Regions from separate parts of the Microbulbifer sp. CAU 1566 genome, predicted to be linked through region 1. Evidence: predicted binding sites of a transcription regulator. Region 1 holds the regulator's gene; the other holds the start of a gene.

Evidence for each region. Region 1 encodes LexA, which represses DNA repair genes until DNA is damaged. Its sites were predicted from a motif close to ACTGTNTNTANANACAGT; they were not measured.
Region 2: a site for LexA is predicted at 2,136-2,153, ahead of imuA (translesion DNA synthesis-associated protein ImuA). Genes of this name have one in related genera too.

What each region holds. Positions count from the first base shown of each region.
Region 1 is NZ_JALNMG010000003.1:35,982-40,382, reverse strand. Features, by position in the region: gene topA (type I DNA topoisomerase) at 1-1,152, shown strand, start outside; gene M0G74_RS08585 (DUF6586 family protein) at 1,168-1,686, shown strand; gene M0G74_RS08580 (hypothetical protein) at 1,767-2,024, shown strand; gene lexA (transcriptional repressor LexA) at 2,188-2,796, opposite strand; gene M0G74_RS08570 (TIGR00730 family Rossman fold protein) at 2,978-3,619, shown strand; gene M0G74_RS08565 (DUF6763 family protein) at 3,639-3,971, opposite strand; gene M0G74_RS08560 (TetR/AcrR family transcriptional regulator) at 4,376-4,401, shown strand, end outside.
Region 2 is NZ_JALNMG010000002.1:743,907-748,307, forward strand. Features, by position in the region: gene M0G74_RS08375 (hypothetical protein) at 4-189, opposite strand; gene M0G74_RS08380 (NAD(P)/FAD-dependent oxidoreductase) at 201-1,403, opposite strand; gene dcd (dCTP deaminase) at 1,427-1,996, opposite strand; gene imuA (translesion DNA synthesis-associated protein ImuA) at 2,213-2,899, shown strand; gene M0G74_RS08395 (DNA polymerase Y family protein) at 2,926-4,401, shown strand, end outside.

The DNA of each region.
Region 1 (4,401 bases):
ATCGTTACCGACCGCCTGAGTGAAAGCTTCAAAAACCTGATGGATTACGGTTTTACTGCCAGCCTGGAAGAGTCCCTGGATACGGTGGCAGAGGGCAAAAAAGGCTGGAAAGACCTGCTTAACGAGTTCTATTCCGACTTTAGCCAGCGACTGGAAGTGGCGCAGGACAAAGAGGGCGGCATGCGCCGCAACTCGCCGACGGATACGGATATCGAGTGCAGCCAGTGCGGTCGCCATATGCAGATTCGCACCGGCTCCACCGGCGTCTTCCTGGGCTGTTCCGGTTATGCGCTGCCGCCGAAAGAGCGCTGTACCAACACCATGAACCTGGTGTCAGGTGAAGAAGCGGTGGATGCGGACAAGGACGAGGATGCAGAAACTCGCCAGCTGCGCGACAAGCGCCGTTGCGGCAAGTGCGGCACCGCCATGGACAGCTATCTGGTGGATGAACACCGCAAACTGCATATCTGTGGTAACAACCCGGACTGCAATGGTTTTGAGGTGGAGAAGGGCACCTTCAAGATCAAGGGCTATGATGGCCCGCTGATCGAGTGCGACAAATGTGGCAGTGATATGCAGCTGAAGTCTGGCCGATTCGGCAAATACTTTGGCTGTACCAATGAAAGCTGCAAAAACACCCGCAAACTGTTGAAAAGCGGACAACCGGCGCCCCCCAAAATGGACCCGGTGCCCATGCCAGAGCTCGCCTGCGAAAAAGTCGACGACACCTACATCCTACGGGATGGCGCTTCCGGCCTGTTCCTGGCGGCAAGCCAGTTCCCGAAAAACCGGGAGACACGTGCGCCTCTGGTGAAGGAGTTGCTGCCCCACAAAGATGAGATAGATCCCAAGTACAGCTTCCTGTTTTCTGCTCCCACGGAAGACAACGAGGGGCGGGATACGGTGGTCCGTTTCAGTCGCAAGACCCAGGAACAGTATGTTCAGAGTGAGGAAGAGGGCAAAGCGACGGGCTGGAAGGCCTTCTACAACAACGGGAAATGGGAAGTAGAAGCCCCAGCGAAGAAGGCTGCTGCAAAGAAAGCTCCCGCGAAAAAGGCGGCTGCGAAAAAGGCACCGGCCAAGAAAGCTGCGGCTAAAAAGGCGCCTGCCAAAAAAGCGGCTGCCAAGAAAGCCCCTAAAGAAAGTTCCTAAAGGGTAGGTCTGTACTTGAGCAACCCCTATACCGGCACAGTGGCCTCGGCCCTCCGCAAATGCCAGATTCTGCTCCAGTCGCTGGATGAGCGGGGCAGTACCGAAAACCCCCTCCTGCAAGCCGCTTTGCAGGAAGGGGCGTTATTGCAACTGTGGCGGGCATATCGTGCATTTCTCGGCGAGCAGTCCCACCAGTTGGGTCTGGGCACTGGTGTGGTGCCAGAATCCGCAGCGGCGCTACAGAGCCTGCTGACGGCCCGGGGCAAATTCAGTGCGGACGTCGGCGAGCTGGTGAGCCTGGCGGAAAACCCGGATAGCTGGTTCTACCCGATGGCAGTTGCTTGGATTGGGCTCTGGAAGCTTCCGACTAGCGCCGGGCAGGGGCCTGACGGAGGGGCGGGCGTACAGACACTGATTCCGGTGCGGCAACTGGAAGATATGCCGGTTGCGGTGGACCCCGAGTGTCTCAATCGCTGGCTGCGGGGGCTTACCGAGCTGGTGCAGCGGCAGCGGGTACAAGGCGAAGAGTGGTAGCGCCTTCAGTGGGCGCCGCAGATTAATCACTTCCCCCTGTGTTACAATGGCGGAAAATCATGCTGTAACTGGAGAAGTGAATGTCTTCTGAGACCTACGAAATCATCGAGTTGTCCAATGGTGATGTGGCGCTGCGACGCGCTGGTCACAAGGGAGACCCGCTGGTGCGTATTCATTTCTCAGCGGAGAGCCTCGAGTTTTTGCGTGAGCACAAGATTGCCATTGCCCGCGCCATGCTGGAGGCGGGAATTGAGGCGGTGCAGGATGTGAATGAGCTGGAAGCAGAGCCGGAATCCTTCGAGGAAGACGTGGATGTGACCGAGCACACGGTACACTGAACTTGCTTAAACCTACCCCGCAGTGTCGGTGATTTCGGCCGCTGTAACGGGTTGTAACGGAAAGATACGGGGCGAATCGTGTATCAAACGCCGTGAAAGACGCATAAAAAAACAGGGCTTGAGGCCCTGTTTTTTTATGTCTGGAAGATGGTGAATGCGCGCCTTAAAAGGGATTCTGGCGAATCACACCAACCGCCAGGCCTTCAATGGCGAAATTCTTGTCACGCATATCCACCTGAATAACATCAAAGTCATCATTCTCCGGCAGCAGCTGGATGGTTGCCTGGTTGCCGCGTCGCTTGAATCGCTTCACGGTCACTTCATCCTCAATCCGTGCCACTACTATCTGGCCATTGCGGATGTTGTCCGTGCGTTGTACGGCCAGCAGGTCGCCATCAAAAATACCGGCATTCTTCATGCTCATGCCGTGTACCCGCAGCAGATAGTCTGCCGGTGGGTGGAAAAACTCCGCCGGGATCTCGCAATATTCTTCAATATTTTCTTCCGCCAGTACCGGATTACCTGCCGCGACCCGGCCAACAATGGGCAAGCCGCTCTGGTGGTCTGGAATCCGGATACCGCGTGAGGCGCCGGCGACCATTTCAATTGCGCCTTTACGCGCCAGTGCTTTGAGGTGTTCCTCTGCCGCATTCGGAGAGCGGAAACCGAGCTCCTGGGCAATCTCAGCTCTGGTGGGTGGGTATCCGGTATCGTCCAGATACGTTTTGATCAGTTCCAGTACCTGAGCCTGGCGAGCGGTAAGGTTTGTCATGCGCACTTTCCTGTTGTCTGTATTTTTATACAGTTGCTGGGATTATATACAGATTTCTCTTGCACGCAATCTTCCGGGGGACTGTGTGGGCTAGCTGCTAGACTTGGGGTACCTGTCGGCTTTCAGGTTGTATGGGCATCCAGTTCCCCAAAAGGGGAGTCGGGCAATAAGGAGAAGGCATATGCTGGACGCAAAAATGCCAGAAGCGTGGCGCGTGCTGCGAATTCAATCGGAACTCGTCGATGGTATCGAGCGCCTGATTACATTGAAGGGCGCGGTGACGGTTTTCGGCAGTGCAAGATTCCGTGAAGATGCGGTGGAATATCAGGAAGGTGTGCGCCTGGGCGAGTTACTTGCCAGTGAAGGAGTGCCGGTTATTACCGGCGGCGGCCCCGGGATTATGGAGGCCTGCAATCGCGGCGCATTTACCCAGGCTGGTGCCTCAATCGGCCTGAATATTGAATTGCCATTTGAGCAGACGCCGAATCCCTATCTCGATATCAGCCTGCACTTTCGCTATTTCTTTGTGCGGAAGTTCATGTTCGTGAAGCATGCCGTTGGCTTTATCGCCATGCCCGGTGGGTACGGAACCCTAGATGAACTTTTCGAGGCGCTGACGCTGGTACAAACGCAAAAAGTCCGGCGTTTTCCTATTGTTCTGGTAGGGAAGCGCTACTGGGCGGGATTAATCGACTGGTTGATGGAAACGGTGTTGGACCGGGAATGCATCGATGCCGGTGATTTGAACCTGTTCAAATTGGTTGACACGGTCGAGGAGGCGGCAGAGATCATCGTGGAATATATTCGCGAGCGCGATATTTGATGGGATCTCTACCCCTCAGTTAAATACTTTCATCGGTCCCGGGAAAAGACTCGCCTTCCAGTTTGTCGATGGCACTTTGTGCGGGCGAAAATAAGGGACTTTTGAATCCGGCATCCTCATCATCCTGCATTTCGCGCGCGAGGCTTCCATATCCGGCGTTGGCATCTTCCGGAGGTGCTGCACCAATCACGGGTAGTCGCGGCCAGCTGAGAAAGTCAATCTCATCCAGTGCGCCGTCGATGTATTGAACTTCAATGGTGCGAGAGGGGTGATCTACTGCCACCACTTCAAACAATTCACCAGATTGGAAGTTTTCGAACCAGCTGCCAATTTCCGGAGCAATTCTGGCCATGGCGCGGCCCTCCTGTCGTTATCAATCGTTAGGGGCCCTTTGTTGCCGCGCTACTATGAAATCCCGTCCCCATCGCCATCGCCATCGTCACCACCACGGCGGCCGGTTCAGGAATCAATAGCGGCTGTTACAGCAAATCCCGCGCCTCTTTCGAAGTTCCGTTTCGAGCAATTTCCTCAGTCTTTAAATTCAATCTAGTGTCGGTGCCGGCGGCTTGGTATCCGGGAGGTCGCGATTTCGGGATTCCCTGGATGTTTTGTGATCGCCAGGGCAAATTTCGGTGGATACAAGCGCGCGGCTGGCTAAACCGCTTTTGGGGCAGGGGAGACGGATGTTCCAATTGGTGCCGACTATGCTAGTCTCAGGCCCTTAAACAAACGTTTTAATTGTTGGTTTGAATTGGTATGAGTCAGCTGGAAACCGTCAAGCG
Region 2 (4,401 bases), on a different contig from region 1:
TATTTACAGTAATTTGGTCTTGGTTTTCCCGCACCGCTGACAGCGGTATTCGGTTACCAGCTTCCCTTGTTTCACATCAAATTTGCGCTCGGTCACCACAATCCATTTGTGAAAGCCATCGCGACACAGGCTGCTACCCTTGTGTTTTTCCCAGGCAGTCTTTCTCTTGAATGGTAGAACGTCACCCATAATTTTCTCTCTCAGACTTCAGCGCCAGCCGCATGGGCCGACGCCCAAGCCCACTGAAAATTGTAGCCACCCAGCCAACCGGTCACGTCCAGCACTTCGCCAACGAAATATAATCCCGGCTGCTTCTGGCTCTCCATGCTGCGAGATGAAACCTCATTGGTGTCTACTCCGCCCAGAGTCACTTCTGCGGTGCGGTAGCCCTCGGTTCCCTCGGGCACCAGCTCCCAGGTCTGCAGCTTTTCTCCCGCTTCTCGCAGTGCATGTTCGCTGTACTGCTTCAGGGGTTTACTCTCCAGGCCGTTCCTCTGCAGGAAGAACTGCACCAGTTTTTTGCTCCAGAGTTCCGCCAATACTGTGTGAAGGTAGCTCTCGGTCTTACTCCCCCGCTGTTCGCTCAACCACTCGGGAAGATTCAGCCCCGGAGCCAGATCCAGCGCTACCTTCTTACCCTCGCGCCAGTGACTGGATATCTGCAATATCGCCGGGCCGCTCAGTCCTTTGTGGGTAAACAGCATCTGCTCGTGAAAACTGCCCTGCTCGCAACTGGCGTTCACCGGCAGCGACGTTCCCGGTAACTCCTGCTGTCGCGCCAGTGCACGCTTGTTCAGGGTAAAGGGTACCAACGCTGCACGAGTGGGGATTATGTTGTGGCCAAATTGTTTGGCAATTTCATAGCCAAACCCCGTCGCTCCCATGGTGGGAATCGACAGCCCGCCGGTGGCGATTACCAGGGATTCGCACACCACCTTGCCCAGCGAGGTGTGCACTTCAAAACCTTTTAACCCGCCTCCCAGCGGCTCGATGCGCTGAATATCGCAGCGGGTCCGGATCTGGGCTTTGGCTTCCCGACATTCGGTTAACAGGAGATCGACAATATCCCGGGACTTGTTATCGCAGAACAGCTGGCCGAGGGTTTTCTCGTGGTAGGGAATCCCGTGCTTTTCCACCAGCGCAATAAAGTCCCACTGGGTATAGCGGGCCAGGGCGGATTTACAGAAGTGGGGATTTTCGCTGTAGAAATTATCCGGCGCCGTGTACAGGTTGGTGAAGTTGCAGCGGCCGCCGCCGGACATCAGGATTTTTTTGCCGACTTTGTTGGCGTGGTCCAGCACCAGCACACTGCGCCCGCGCTTGCCCGCCACCGCCGCGCACATCAGGCCGGCGGCACCGGCGCCGATGATCAACACATCGGCCTGGGCAGGAAAATCTGTCATGGCAAAAGGTCGTCAGATAACAATCAGGTCTTCGGCAGAGTGACGCCACGCTGGCCCTGATATTTGCCACCGCGATCCTTGTAGGACACATCACAGATTTCGTCGGATTCGAAGAACAGCATCTGCGCCACACCTTCATTAGCGTAGATCTTCGCGGGCAGATTGGTGGTGTTGGAGAATTCCAGGGTCACGTGCCCTTCCCACTCCGGCTCCAGTGGCGTCACATTCACAATGATGCCGCAGCGGGCATAGGTGGACTTGCCCAGACAGATAGTCAGTACCGAGCGCGGAATACGGAAGTACTCTACGGTGCGGGCAAGCGCGAAGGAATTGGGCGGAATGACGCAGTAATCGCCAGTAACGTCCACAAAGCTGTCTTCATCAAAGGCTTTGGGGTCCACAGTCGCCGAGTGCACGTTGGTGAAGATCTTGAACTCACTGGCACAGCGTACATCGTAGCCGTAACTGGAGGTGCCGTAGGAGATCAAGCGGTCGCCTGATTCACCATGGCGTACCTGGCCCGGCTCGAAGGGCTCGATCATCCCCTCATTCTCGGCCATACGACGAATCCACTTATCGGATTTGATGCTCACCCTGTCCCCTCGCTTGTTCAATTCTGGCGGTCGTTAAAGAGGCCGAATCATAGCCGGTTTACCCTGTGCAAAAAAGTGCCAGTCTACCTGGTACGGGCTTGCCGACACTGGATGACTACTGTATAAATTGCCAGTAGATACTGTATATGCAACCAGTCAACCCCTTGCAGACCGCCAGTGTGGAGCCAACAGATCGTGAACAGCGCCGAAAACTTCATGCAAAACAAACAGTTAAGTAATCAGACCGAAAATCAGTCCCTGCAGCGGCTACTGACCCGGCCGGATATCTGGCAACTGGCCAACCGCCAGCAACAGCGCCGCACCGGAATCAGCAGCGGCTATCGCGGTCTCGATGCACTGCTCGCCAATCATGGCTGGCCCCGCGGCGCCACCACCGAGTTTCTGGTCGATAAAGCAGGAATTGGTGAAATGTCCCTCATCCTGCCCACCCTGGCAGAAATGACTCGCCAGGGACGTATGGTGATACTGGTCAACCCTCCTCATATCCCCTACGCACCGGCATTGGTACAGGCCGGGGTACAACTGGAAAAGCTGCTGATACTGCACCCCCGTGGCCAGCGGGACCAGTTGTGGGCCGCAGAGCAGTCCCTGCAATCCGGGGCCTGTGGTGCCCTGGTGAACTGGCAGAACAGCGAGACTCCGGCAGACAAGGACCTGCGTCGCCTGCAAATTGCCGCACGTGAGGGCGACTGCCTGCACTTCCACTTCCGCCCCGGTTCCAGCGCCTTGAGTCCCTCCCCCGCCACCCTGCGCCTGCAACTGAAGAGTGATGGCGAGCAGCTGGCGCTGCATCTGCTCAAGCAATTGAACGGTAAATCCGGCCAGCGCATACACCTGGCCCGCAATCCGAGGCTGGTTCGCCGCGACCAGCCGCTGCACTAATTTCAGGCGCAACGGGAGGACAGCACATGCTCTGGCTCTGTATTCAGTTTCCCCGACTGCCATTGGAAGCCCTCACCCGCGCCGGGCGCAAAGATAGTGAGAGCACCCCTCTGGCCGTTACCGATGGCAACCTGATCCTGGAGGCCAACGCCACAGGGCATGCACGCAACGTAGCCTCGGGACTGACGATTGCCACCGCCTGCGCCTATTGCCCCGAACTGGAACTGCTGGAACGCGACCCGGAGCGGGAGTCCCAGCTGCTGCAACAGCTTGCCCAATGGGGCTACAGCTTTACCCCGGTGGTATCCCCGCGCGGCAGTGCGCACCCCGGCGAGAAAAAAGGCAAAAAGAAAGACCAGGGGGATGACGGCCCCGCCTGCCTGTTTCTGGAGCTGAGTGGCAGCCTCAAGGCCAATGGCGGCCTGGCCCCGCTGTTACAACAACTGCGCAAAGAGCTGCGCAAGATGCGTATTAGCCATGTCATGGGCCTGGGCCACAGCCCCAGCGCCGCACACCTGCTGAGCCAGTTACCTGAGCACCGCCTGTGGCTCGAAGAAACCCAGAGCCCCCCCAGCCCACAGCAGTGGCGCCAGTGGATCAGCTTCGCCCCCAGCAAACTGCTGGACTGTAACAACAAAGCCATCGCCAAGCTCTACGCCTGCGGTATCAAACGGGTCAGCCAGCTCCTGGCCATCCCCCTGTCGGAAGTGGGCAATCGCTTCGGGCGCAGTTTTATCGACTACCAGGCACGCCTGAACGGCACCCGCCCGGACCCGGTACCCAGCTACGAGCCACCCGCAGAGTTTCACAGCGAACTCTTTTTCCCCAGCCCGCTGGATAACAGCGAACAACTTCTGTTTCCCGCCGGACGCCTGGTGCGTGAACTCTGCCGGCAACTGCAGCGGCGCCAACTCTACAGCCAGCAATTGTGCTGGATACTGGACTACGGTAGCCGCGGCAGCCAGCAGGTCAATGTCGAGATTTCCCGACCGCTATTTGATCCCCAGCGCCTGATCGCACTTACCAAGCTGCAGCTGGAGCGCGTGACACTGCAAGAGCCGGTACAGGCCCTGTCCCTCAAATGTCAGCAGCTGCGGCCACTGGAGAGCCAGACGCTACGTGAAGATTTCTTTGATGAAGGCAGCAAGGTTCACGAGAGCTATCAGCTGATCGACAAACTCAAGGCTCGCCTGGGCCATCAGGCGCTGTCCGGTGTCACCCTCAAGGAGAGTTATCTCCCTGAGCAGGCCTGGCAGAGTGCCGACAGCCTCAGTCTCCACAGCCGCCCCCGCGGCCACAACCTGCATCCGGTCAACGCCCCCCGTCCAAGCTGGCTGCTGCCACGACCAGACAGAATCCAGCAGCGCGATCACAAACTCTTTTACGATGGCGAGCTGCAATTGCTTCAGGGGCCGGAGCGTATCGACGGTTACTGGTGGCAGCACCATCGCCATGCCCGCGATTACTACATCGCCCGCAGCGAGTTGGGGAGCCTCTACTGG